Regions from separate parts of the Erwinia sp. 2186 genome, predicted to be linked through region 2. Evidence: riboswitches for the same ligand, from Rfam matches in the RefSeq annotation. Region 2 holds a riboswitch; each other region holds the start of a gene.
The links. A riboswitch is a leader RNA that binds a small molecule or an ion and turns the genes downstream of it on or off. The one in region 2 is predicted to bind thiamine pyrophosphate.
Positions count from the first base shown of each region.

Region 1 (4,184 bases), 2.1 Mb from region 2:
CCACCTTGGCGCTGATGCCGAAGCCGAACCACAGCACCAGCAAGGGTGCCAGCGCAAAAACCGGTATGGCCTGGCTGGTCAGCACCAGCGGCATCAGCCAGCGCTGTAAGCGGGGGGAGAACATCATGCACAGCGCAAGGATGGCGCCGAGCAACACGCCGGCGACCAGCCCGCTGACGATTTCCGCCGCGGTCACCAGCGTGTGCGCCGCCAGATACGCGCGGCTGGTCCACAGGACGTCGGCAACCGACATCGGCGTGGGCAGCAGGAAGGCAGGAACGCCGCTGCGGGTGATTGCCCACCAGACGGCAATCAGGCCGATAAACACCGTCAGGCCACGCCGCCAGCGGCCAAAGGCCGATTCTTTTACGGATATCATCCTGCCGCCCGGGTCAGCTGTTGCAGTAATTCACCCTGGCTCTGCAACAGGTGCCGATCGTCAGGGGCCCGTGGCGGCAGTCCGGCAATCTGATGCGAATCATCAATCCCGGCCGCAGACAGCACCAACAGCTGGTGGCTAAGGCGGCAGGCCTCCAGCGGATCGTGGGTGATCAGTAACACCGTGTGGCCGGTCAGTAACGCTGAGGCCAGGGTCTGGATACTGGTGCGGGTAATGGCGTCCAGCGCTGAAAAAGGCTCGTCCATCAGCACCATCGGCTGACGCTGATAAAGCGTGCGGGCCAGCGCGGCTCGCTGCCGCATACCGCCGGACAGCCCGGCAGGCAGGCTGTCGCCATACCCGCTTAAGCCGACGCGCGCCGTCAGCTCATCGGCCCATTCGCGGTCGGGCTTCTCGCCACGCAGGCGTGAGGCGAGGCTGATATTGTCGCGAACGGTCAGCCACGGATAGAGCAGATCTTTCTGCCCCATATAGGCCACGCGTCCCTGCACCGGCAGGCCATCGCTGCCGGTGACCGTGCCTGCCGTCGGCTGCGCCAGCCCGGCTATGATCTTCAGCAGGCTGGTTTTGCCGACGCCGCTGGCTCCCAGCATCGCGGCAAACTGACCGCCGGTGATATCGACATTCAGCCGTTCAAACACCGTCCGTGCGCCGTAGCGCAGGGTCAGATCGCGCACCTCAATCCCCGGCGGGATCACGCCGCGGGCAATGTCATGACTGTTCATACCACGTTACTCAAACTGGCATTCAGGCCCATCTGCCAGAAGGCACTTTCCAGCCGGGTGGCGGTGGTGAAGATGGTTGAAAGCTCCGGCAGACGACTTTGTGCGCCGCGCTGAACCCCAACCGTTTCCAGTAGATCTATCGCCCGCTGAACGCTGGCCAGATAGTTTTCGTCGCCGTAGTTGGCGATCCACGAGCGGTAGGGATTGCCTTCGGTGACGGTGGTGGGATTGTGCAGCAAGCCGAGGCCTATTTCGGCATAGCCCGCGACGCAGGGAAGCAGTGCGGCCAGCAGATCCAGCGCATCGCCGGACTGGCCGATATCCAGCACATAGCGGGTGTAGTTGAGGGTTTCGGGCGCTTCCTGTTCATTGCGCATCTGGCTTTCGCTGATGCCCCACTGCGTGCAGTAACCGACATGCAGCGGCAGCTCGGCGACGATGGCATTCAGCGAGGCGGTGGCGGCACGCATTTCTGGCAGGGTTCGGAACTTGCTGACCAGCAGGGCATAGGCGCGGGCGAAATGGATCAGGAACAGGTAGTCCTGGGTCAGATAGCGCCGAAACGCGCTTTCAGGCAGCGTGCCCTGGGCCAACTGCTGAAGAAAAGGGTGGTTAACGTAGTGCTGCCAGTCAGCCGCGGCCTGCTGGCGAAGCTGGCCATAAAGACCACGGGAAAACATGTTGTCAGACATGGGACCTCCAAAAGTGAGTGGAGATCCGGGCGTGCAGAGGTATGAACAGGCAACGATCGAAAGTGATGCTATTGCCAACCCGTCCCTTCGCTGGCATGACCCAGATCAGGTTCAAAGGGTCCGGCTAACGTCGCCATCTCAGCCCATAAAGGACACCCCTCGGAGAGGCTTGTTATACGATATTTACTTTTTGATTACAATCGATGGCTGGCAGCCGAGTTGGCGTCATAATGAAAAACGGCCTTCTTGCGAAAGCCGTTGTTTAAGCGCCACTAAGCCTGTTTTGGCTTAGAAATCATATTCTAACGCTAAGCGGTTCTGCCAGAAGTTCTTGTCAGAGGTCGAGGTGGTTTGCACGCCGACAAAGTCGGTCAGGCTCAGCCCTTTCAGCACGCCATCAAAGCTGTAGGTGCCGTAAATCAGGTACTCCGACTGATTGCTGCTGGACGCGCCGGCGCTGGCGGTCAAATCCATAAAGGAGTAACGGCTGCCGAGGGAAATATTGCTGTTGGCGGTCCAGTTCAGATCGGTGGAGTAGGCGTTGCCGCTCCCCAAATCCTGGGTACTGGTGAAGAACGGCTGGGCAAAATACTGGCCGGACGAGGTGTTATGGGCATAAGGCGTCACCAGCGCACCGTTGCCATAGGCATTCTCACTGGCGGCGATATGGTCCCAGTTCAGTGACCAGCGCAATGACGGCACAAAATTCATCGCATACTGCGCGCCGTAGCTGGTGCTGTTTACTTCGCCCGCCAGCGCGTCGCCCTGACTCAGGCCGCGAATAAACTGCACGCCAATTTTTGGCTGCAACGGATTTTCCGACCACGACAGGAAGCTGTCGGCGTAAACCATCTTGGTGTAGTTATTGTATTCTTCGTACCACAGCTGGCCGGTCAGCTTTTTATCATCCAGCTTCAGGGCACGTCCGCCGCCGATGCCCCACATGCCGTTAGTACGGCCATCGGCGTCGGTGTAGGCGGTGGTGTCGAGAAACTGATCGTCACCCCAGGGTTTATAGCGGGTAATTTTGGTGGCGTGCAGGAAATTGTCGCTGTCGCCATAATTGGCGTCCACACCCCGGAACAGGATCGGGGTGATGCGCCAGTCGTAGTCGCCGATAAACGGGATATTGATACGCTGGTCACCGGCGGTGATGCGGAAGTCCTGATAGTGCCAGCTCAGATAGGCTTCGCCGACGCCGGTCTCGTTTGGCCCCAGTTCACCGATCAGGTGGTCATCGTTATGCGAGATGCCGCGTTGCAAAATGCCGCTGACGCCGAGGCTCAGGCCATAATATTCCGCCGTGGCGTACTTCACGCTGCCACCGTAACTGACGGTATCCTGCGAATAGCCCGGTGAGAAATAGGCGTTGTGGGTGGAATAATAGAGGCTGCGCAGGCTGCCATGGACCGAGCCGCAGGTAAACATTTCGGTCAGTGAATCGGCGACGCCGGCATCACAATCCGAAACCGGTGCCGCAGCCAGCGCGTGACCCATTAATAAAGCCTGAGAGACGACGAGTACACCCAACTTTAGCGCAAAGTTGACCTTCTTTGTTTTCATCAATAGCTTCCTGTCAAAATTTGAAAATGATCTGCCCGCAGCAAAATTTGCTGAGTAATTTTTTTTGGGTATCCGGTAAAACCGTCCAGTGGCGAGCGCGTTATTTTAGCTACGCAGGTTATTTACGCACTGTAATTAATTTTATTGCGATTTCATTTATTCAGTGACAGCGGATCGCTTGGTAATTCCAGCGTGTCGCGCACGTCCCAACCCTGCAGCTTGCCTGGGTTGAGCAGTCCTGCCGGGTCCAGCGCCTTTTTAACTGAAACCACCTCGGCCTTAATTTCCCCTTGCTTACCTTCTTCAATGGTAAAGACGTGAGGGTTATTTATTTTTACATCATGATCGCGGAATATCTGCATTATTTCGTTCAATCTTTCTTCACTGGAATAGCGAATTAATTGTAATCCGCTGGCAGTGATATTGCTGTCGTTGTCACGCAGGAATTCAATATGGGAAATAACTTCATCGCCGAACAATTCCGCCATCGTAATAATCTGCTGACGATAGGTGGAATAATTGAACGCCGTCTGCAAATAGGTCAGGGTGCTGTCCACTTTCAGCGCATGCAGCGTGGTATGGTTCCAGCAATATTCCATCAAGGAGGCATTGGCTTCACGCGCCTCGTCCGCCGTCTGGCGCACGGCATTCTGGCCGCGATACTTTTCTAACAGTCCGCTGCACAGGCCTTCACTTTGCTCCGCAATCACGCTAATCACCGCATGCTGCGTGGCCTGGTAGTTGCCGTTCAGATGGGTGAAATAGCTCGGGATTGGTGCGGCGAACAGGGCAAGCTGGCGTTTC
Region 1 is NZ_CM173824.1:1,908,953-1,913,136, forward strand. It holds gene ACXKZG_RS08735 (ABC transporter permease) at 1-379, opposite strand, end outside; gene ACXKZG_RS08740 (ABC transporter ATP-binding protein) at 376-1,125, opposite strand; gene tenA (thiaminase II) at 1,122-1,817, opposite strand; TPP riboswitch at 1,883-1,987, opposite strand; gene ACXKZG_RS08750 (TonB-dependent receptor) at 2,106-3,380, opposite strand; gene ACXKZG_RS08755 (FAD-binding oxidoreductase) at 3,533-4,184, opposite strand, start outside.
Region 1: another riboswitch for thiamine pyrophosphate. It lies ahead of tenA (thiaminase II); the one in region 2 lies ahead of thiB (thiamine ABC transporter substrate binding subunit).

Region 2 (4,184 bases):
ATCAGCGCGCCGGCAGGCAGAATTTGCCGCCGCAACCAGGGCCATTCGACCACCACGAAATGGTTCCAGCCGCGTAATCCCAGCTGCGCGGCCAGCTGGCGCTGCTCACCGGGGATCTGTTCCAGCGCCTGCAGCAGCAGACGCGCGGCTAACGGCAAATTAAAGAACACATGCGCCAGCAAAATGCCCTGCAAGCCATACGGCGTGAAGGTATAGGGAATGCCCAGCAACGCGCAGAGATCGGCCAGCCAGCCCGTGCGGCCATAGACGCTGAGGATGCCGAATACCGCCACTAACACCGGCAACACCAGCGTCATCGCGCAGAGTCTTAACAGCGTGTCCCGGCCGGGGAAGCGGCGTCGGTAAAGTGCGCGGGCCAGCGGGATCGCCGGCCCAACCGCCAGTACCGCGGAAAGAAAGGCCTGCCAGAAGGAGAAGCGCAGGACGTGCCAGAGATAGTCATCCTGCCAGAGATCCCGCCAGTGGATCGCCGGCGCACTCAGCCATAGCGCGCTGAATGCGGTCAGGGCCACGGCGACCAGCAGCGTCGCCGCCAGCGCACCGGGCACTAACGGGCCAGCACTCAGCGGCTGACGGCGCGTTGCCATGCACTGATCCATTGGCTACGTTGGCTGGCGACTTCCTGTGACGTGTATTGCAGCGAGTTGGACGGGACGGTCAGGGTATCGAAACCGGCAGGCAGGGTGCTTTTCACCACCGGATACATCCAGTTGCCGGTTGGGATGCTGTCCTGGAACGGTTTATCCAGCATAAATTTCATGAATTTCTGCGCGAGCTCCGGCTGTTTGCTGCTTTTCAGCTGGCCGGCCACTTCTACCTGCAGGTAGTGACCTTCGCTGAAATTGGCGGCGGCATACTGCGATTTCTTCTCTTCAATCAGGTGGTAAGCCGGAGATGTGGTGTAGCTCAGCACCATATCGCCTTCACCCTTGAGGAACAGCCCGTAAGCTTCGCTCCAGCCTTTGGTAACGGTGACGGTTTTCTTCGCCAGCTTCTGCCAGGCTTCCGGTGCCTTATCGCCGAACACTTTCTGCATCCACAACAGCAGGCCGAGGCCCGGGGTGCTGGTGCGGGGATCTTCATAAATAATCTTCAACGGTTTGTCGCTGTTGACCAACTCTTTCAGGCTGGTGGGCGGATTTTGCAGCTTGGTTTTATCGTACACAAAGGCGAACCAGCCGTAGTCATACGGCACAAAGGTCTTATCGTTCCAGCCACCCGGAACGGTGACCTTGCTGGTATCGACCTGGCCTGGTGCGAACAGGCCGGTTTTCTCCGCCGCATCCAGCAGATTGTTATCGAGGCCCAGCACCACATCGGCCTTGCTGTTTTTACCTTCCATCCGCAGACGGTTAAGCAGCGAGACGCCGTCTTCCAGCGCCACGTATTTCAGCTCGCAGCCGCAGTCCGCTTCAAACGCCTTTTTGATGGCAGGACCCGGTCCCCAGTCAGCGGAAAAAGAGTCGTAGGTATAAACAGTCAGGACGGGTTTAGCCGCGAAGGCCGGGAAGGTGCCGAGGATCAGTAAAGGCAGAACTTTTTTTAACACTTTGCGTTCCTTGAAAGTTAGGTGTCGCAAAGGATCTGAGCAATCTGGAGAGTCTCAAATCCCTACGCCGGCATTATCCGGATCAGGTTCGACGGGTTTGTCTCAGCGCTGGCAGTGAAACACCGCGAACGCACCCCGTTGAGAACGGCCTATTCTAGTGATTTCCGCTGGGTAACGAAAGCATCATGCGTCGTCAGGGGCGAACCAGGCGGATTTAAAATCAAACCAGCCCAGCATATTCATTCTGACCCCGCGCATACTGCGTTGACCTTCCAGCAGCAGCCAGTGATGGAACAGCGGATGCAGCGTCCAGGTGTTGATCAGCTGCTTGCCCCAGTCGGCCAGCGGCAGCTTCTGTTCGCGCCAGCGTTGCGCATCCTCTTCCCAGTCCAGCGTGACGCAATGATGCACCAGCGGGATTTCGTACAGCAGCGCAAACACCGAAAATTCCAGCGGCAGGGTGAAGTTGGCACTGCCGAGCCAGATATCGCTTTCGGCTTCGCCACGGTGCCAGACGTCATAATCGACCTGTTGGGTGATCAACTCCACGCCCTGTTCGGCGAGGATCGGCCGTAACGCATTGGCGATGCCCTGATGCTCGACGTGATCGTTATACCAGGTCAGCGTCAGGGTGGTCAGCCCGTCGGGCTTCTGGCTGGCAGCCATATCGCGGCGATGATGCCAGCGCGGCAGCAGGCCATAAGCCGGGAACCAGTAGCGTTGATAGCCAATACCGGCATGATTCAGCAGGGCGATCGGGTTGAACAGCGTGCTGACCCAGCGACGGATGTGTTCATCGCGACCCTGTTCGGATCGCTGGTCAAAAAGCAGGAAATAGCAGCCTTCTTCCAGACGACTCTCTTCTGACTTTTCTTCCAGCCCTTTGCCTTCCAGCTTAACCCCGGCATAAACCAGCTCATCACTGATTTCCGGCAGCACCCAGATATTCACTTCATCAATCAGCGCGCGGTAACCAAAATAGTCATCAAACGCCTGGATCCTCAGTTGGGTGGTCTGATTGCGCACCACCGCATACGGGCCGGTGCCAATCGGCTGACGGGCGAAGTCCGCGAGGAATGGCCACTCTTTTGGCAGGATCATGGTGCTGACGCTGCCCAGCAGCCAGGGAAGCCAGTTGTCGGGCTGATGCAGATGAATATCCAGCGTCCAGGGCGCCGAGGACTCAATGCGATCGAAATGGGCATAAAGGCGTTGGGGCTTCAGTCGCTCAAGGGTGCTGATAATGTCGGCCATCTCCAGCTCACGGCCATGATGAAAGTGGATCGCCGGGCGCAGATAAAACCGCCAGTGCAGCGGAGAAAGCTGCTGCCAGTGGTGGGCAATATCGGCTTCGATTTCCCCATTTTCCTCATTTATCCGCGTCAGGCTGCTAAAAATCTGACGGGCAAGGTGGGTTTCAGAACGACGCAGCGGCGTACCGGGTAACAGATTCAGTAACGAGCGATAGTACATCACCCGCAGGATATGTTTCCCCTGGCGGAAACTGCGGCCAAGATGCGAGATCAGCATCTGTCTGACCGCGTTTTTATCGCCCACCAGCTGCACCAGCTGGTCGATGCGATCGTTCTCCAGCAACTCTTCCGCCCGCTGCTGTTGCAATGCCAGCCCGGTGTAATGGAAGCTGAGCTTTGAACGTTTTCCGCGCCCGGCTTCAGCCTGCCAGTCCAGCCAGCCCTGTTCCTGCATCGCATTCAGCAGATTGCGCATATGCCGGCGGGAGCAGCTCAGTTGTACCGCCAGATCGTTGAGCGTGGTCTCCTGCGGCTGGCCTTCGCAGCACTGCCACAGGCGGATAAACTGTTGTTGTAAGCGGGCAGAAGACATAAAAGAGGAAGCCTTATCAGAAAGCAGTCTGTTTTTTCTTCCTTATATTAGGACGATAATGCCCGCAGATGAAAGAGCGGGAGACATTCTTCGAATGCGCTCTGACATTGATGATTCTGAGTATGGTGCCTTTCACCAGCCAGCCGGGTTAATACCTTGCTGGCTTTTTTCGCTGCTCCATGTTTTCTTCTATGCTTGCTGTTTGTCGACTCACCTCTGTGGCGACTTTTTTTGAAGGATCAGCTATGAAATCGCTCCTCACGCGCCGTCGCCGTATCAATCCTGTTTACGTCGCCTTTATGGCCGTGTCGTTTATGGTGGGCGTGGCGGGTGCGCTTCAGGCTCCGACGCTTAGTCTGTTTCTGACCCGTGAAGTGGCCGTTCGTCCGTTCTGGGTCGGGCTGTTTTACACCATCAATGCGATAGCCGGCATTGCGGTGAGCATTCTGCTGGCAAAGCGCTCGGACAACCGGGGCGACCGCCGCATGCTGATCCTGTTTTGCTGCGTGATGGCGATTGGCAACGCGCTGATCTTTGCCTTCAACCGTGACTATCTGACGCTGATTACCTTTGGCGTGCTGCTCTCCGCGCTGGCCAGCGTGTCAATGCCGCAAATCTTTGCCCTTGCCCGCGAATATGCTGACAGCTCGGCCCGAGAGGTGGTGATGTTCAGTTCGGTGATGCGTGCCCAACTGTCACTGGCCTGGGTAGTCGGGCCGCCGTTGTCCTTTGCGCTGGCGCTGAATTACGGCTTCACCACCATGTTTTT
Region 2 is NZ_CM173824.1:3,998,273-4,002,456, reverse strand. It holds gene thiP (thiamine/thiamine pyrophosphate ABC transporter permease ThiP) at 1-608, opposite strand, end outside; gene thiB (thiamine ABC transporter substrate binding subunit) at 584-1,570, opposite strand; TPP riboswitch at 1,612-1,718, opposite strand; gene sgrR (HTH-type transcriptional regulator SgrR) at 1,754-3,415, opposite strand; gene ACXKZG_RS18740 (sugar efflux transporter) at 3,661-4,184, shown strand, end outside.

Region 3 (4,184 bases), 2.3 Mb from region 2:
GAAACCGGCAGGCATTAACGCCTGCCATGAATGATTTCTGACCCCAACAGCGTGGACCCTAACCGGACATTAAGGCAAATTGCTGACTCCATTTTTCAGAACGATCCCAGTGTAAACGTTGCCGATCGTCCGCTACCACCAGCGATGAAAATGGTGCACCGGGCCGATGCCCTTGCCGACTTCCAGCGAATCGGCCTGCTCCAGCGCGCCCTGTAACCAGCCCTTGGCGTCCTGCACCGTCGACACCCAGTTATCATGCCGGGGTCGCAGCGCGGCCAGCGCAGCGGAAAGCGTACAGCCGGTGCCATGGGTATGCTTTGTTGGCACGCGCGGCGCGGTAAAACGCTGCTCCAGCTGGCGGCTGAACAGCCAGTCCGGGCTTTCGGCATCGCTCAGATGTCCGCCTTTCATCAGCACCGCCTGGCAACCCAGCGCTAACAGCGCCCTTCCCTGTCGCCGCATCTCATCTTCGTTAGTGGCAACCGGACACTCCAGCAGCGCCGCCGCTTCCGGCAGATTTGGCGTGATCAGTGAAACGTGCGGCAACAGGCACTCACGCAGCGTGGCAACCGCCGTCGGCGAAAGCAGCGGATCGCCACTTTTCGCCAGCATCACCGTATCCAGCACAATCCACGGCACGGACGAGGCCTTCAGTCCTTCAGCCACCACCTTGACGATATCGCTGCTGGCTAACATGCCGATTTTTACGCTGTCGATGCGCACGTCGCTCAGCACGGAATGTAATTGTGCCGCGACAAAGTCGGGCTCAATGCGGTAAACCGACTGCACGCCACAGGTATTCTGCGCCACCAGCGCGGTGATCACGGTGGTGCCATAGGCACCCAGCGCCGAGAAGGTTTTCAGATCGGCCTGAATGCCCGCGCCACCGCTGGGATCGGTTCCGGCAATGCTCAGTGCGTTGATGCGCTTCATCCCTGAACCTCCAGAGTGAACAGCTCGTCGAGGAACAGCGCAACAAAACTGCCGGGACCCGCTGCCGCCATCGCCGCGCGTTCGCCTGCCAGGCTCATTATCCGGCAGGCGCTGGCAACGTGCGTTAACCGGTCGCCAGGCACCGCGGCAAATCCGGCCACCACCGCCGACAACGCGCAGCCGGTGCCGACCACGCGGGTCATCAACGGCGAACCGCCAGCCACAGCCAGCACCCGTTGGCCATCGGTGACGTAATCCGTTTCCCCGGTGACCGCAACGATGGCGCCGGTGGTGCTGGCCAGCAGACGAGCGGCGTCCAGCGCCAGCGCCGAGTCATGCAGGCTGTCGACGCCGCGCCCGGAGGTTGCCTGGCGCGCCAGCGCCATGATTTCCGAGGCGTTGCCGCGAATAGCCGCAGGACGGTGTTCCAGCAGCTGCTGACAGAATTCAGTGCGGAAGGTCAATGCGCCGACGGCAACCGGATCCAGCGTCCAGGCACGCTGCGCCTTTCCGGCCGCGTGCACGGCAGCCAGCATTGCTGCACTGCGGGAATGGGTGAGCGTGCCGACGTTGACCAGCACGGCATCGGCAATGGCGCTGAACTGCGCGGCTTCGTCGGGATCAATCACCATCGCCGGCGATGCGCCCAGCGCCAGCAACACGTTGGCAGTAAAAGTCTGCACCACATCGTTGGTCAGGCAGTGAATTAACGGCGATTTTTCACGGAAGAGGTGGAGCGACGCCACGGCATCCGCCGCGACAAAGGTATGAGGTTGGTTCATGGTACAACTCCCAACCGGCGATCAAGAAGGCGATGCGGTCAGGCATCTGACTTCCCTCCGCTGGCATTATCCAGTTCAGGTTCGACGGGTTTTTCTCAGCCCTTTCTTTGGAAAGAAACGGCACCCCGAGTCATTAACTACGTGCTATCAGCCGCCAGATTACGGGAAGTGGCTTGCTGGCACAAGCCTGTGTCCACATGCCTACCGCAGTGGTTTTCGCGTAAGAAGATTACCGCAGTTCTATACCCGCTTTATCACACCTGACCTGCCCCCAGGATTAGAGTCAACGCTCAATTAGCAGGATCAGCAGTTTTGCTTAAATCTAATACTTGTTGTGCATGTGGTTAATGTTTGTAAAATGACCGCTGTGATTATTTCTATAGCAAGTAGAGGGACTTATGCAGAAATACAGCAATACGATCACCCTATCCGTGACCGCATTATTGAAGGATTCGTACAGCGTGGAACGGCTGGCTAACGCAGACGGCGAGCAACGCCAGATTTTCGAATCCCATGTAGAAGAAATGAAATACTGCACTTACGATGATGAATAAGAAGTTCTGGATAAGGTGGGTGAGTATCGCGCTGCTCTGCGTTGCGTATTACGTTTTAGTGCTTTACTTCGATCTTGTCTTCGCTCTTAACTTTTCGGAGACAATGAGCCAGGGAGGGGAATTTACATCCTCTCAATGCACCTGGTTTGCTAAGGCGCTATCGCAAAATCATTCCGATTCAGCGTTAGGCTCTCTATTAGGCTTCGCGGTATGCGTCCCATTGATCCTGCTCATCTTTAAGAAAGTCAGATGACCCGCTCCAGCGCCCCTTTGGTGATGCGCAGAAGAGCCACCTGAAGCGCCTGCTTATCCAGCCTGGCTTCGGCAAGTAGCGTCTTGAGTTGGGTGTTCTCTTCCTCAAGCGACTATCAGCCGCCAGGGGGATGGCGCTTTTCTTTACCATCCCCCAGGCGGTAATCAGATCAACATTCCACCGCTACACCGGGATGCGGCGACCGATCTCCACCACACGGTCACTGGGCAGGTAGTAGTAGTCGGTCACATGCATGCCGTTGCGCGCCATCCAGCTGAAAATCACGCGCTGCCAGGCCGGCAGGCCGCCGCTACCTTCGCGTGGGATGATGTTTTCATGGCCCAGATAATAGGTGACATGCTCGGTATCCAGCTCGCAGTTATCCAGTTGCGGATAGCGTAACAGTGCAGGGATGTTGGGCCGCTCCATAAAGCCATACACCGCCAGCGCGTGCCAGAAGCCCGGCGCAAGCTGGGTGACGGTTAAGCGCTCGTCGGCATTGATGCGCGGAACGTTGTCGATAGCGATCGTCAGCGACAGCACGTGCCCATGCAGTGAGCCGTTTCGCTTCACCTGCCACTGCATCACCGGCGGCGTGCCCTCTTTCTCCCGCGTCAGAAACACCGCCGTGCCCGGTACTCTGGGTATGGCTTTTTCTTCCAGCATGGCCAGGAAGTCGTCCACCGGAATAAATTTTTCGTGCACCGCCCTGCTCGCCGCTTCCACGCCGCGGTGCCAGAGCAGCATTACGCCGTACACGACCAGCGCCAGGATCAGCGGCATATAGCCACCCTCGAACACCTTACTCATATTGGCGACCAGGAAGCACAGGTCGATGACAAAGAACACGCCGGCAATCAGCAGGCTGGTGAGCCGGTTCCAGCGCCACACCTCATGCATCGCAACATACAACAGCCCGGAGGTCATGATCATCGTCAGCGACACGGCGATGCCATAGGCTGCTGCCAGCTTGTCGGAAGATTTGAAGAACACCGCGAGAAAGATGGTCACCACCATCAGCAACCAGTTAATCGCCCCGATATAGATTTGCCCGTAGCTCTCTTCGGTAGTCTGTTTAACCCGCAGCCTCGGCAGCCAGCCTAGCTGAATTGCCTGACGGGTCATGGAAAACGCACCGCTGATAATCGCCTGACTGGCAATGATGGTGGCGAGAGTGGCGAGGATCACCAGCGGGATTTGTAATACCGGCGGGCAAAGCCGGAAGAAGATATTTTGCGTCACGTCAGCACCTGAAAGCAGTAACGCTGCCTGTCCGGCGTAGTTGAGCAGCAGGCTGGGAAAGACGATAGCAAACCAGGCCAGCCAGATCGGCTTTTTGCCAAAATGGCCCATATCGGCATACAGCGCTTCCGCACCGGTGACGCAAAGGAATACGCCGCCGAGCACCAGAAAGCTGACGATGCCGTTGGAGAAGAGAAAGTCGATACCGTACATCGGGTTGAGCGCCACCAGCACCGCAGGATGCTGCACAATCCCCCAGATGCCCAGGCCGGCGATAACCGCGAACCACAGCGCCATAATCGGACCAAAGACTTTGCCAATCTTCGCCGTGCCCAGCGGTTGAATGGCAAACAGCGCCAGCAGGATCACCACCGCGCCAGGCAGGATCCAGGGTTGTGATTCCGGCAGGATGATGGTCAG
Region 3 is NZ_CM173824.1:1,649,679-1,653,862, reverse strand. It holds gene thiD (bifunctional hydroxymethylpyrimidine kinase/phosphomethylpyrimidine kinase) at 133-933, opposite strand; gene thiM (hydroxyethylthiazole kinase) at 930-1,715, opposite strand; TPP riboswitch at 1,751-1,853, opposite strand; gene ACXKZG_RS07510 (hypothetical protein) at 2,147-2,269, shown strand; gene ACXKZG_RS07505 (hypothetical protein) at 2,259-2,522, shown strand; gene ACXKZG_RS07500 (potassium transporter Kup) at 2,706-4,184, opposite strand, start outside.
Region 3: another riboswitch for thiamine pyrophosphate. It lies ahead of thiM (hydroxyethylthiazole kinase); the one in region 2 lies ahead of thiB (thiamine ABC transporter substrate binding subunit).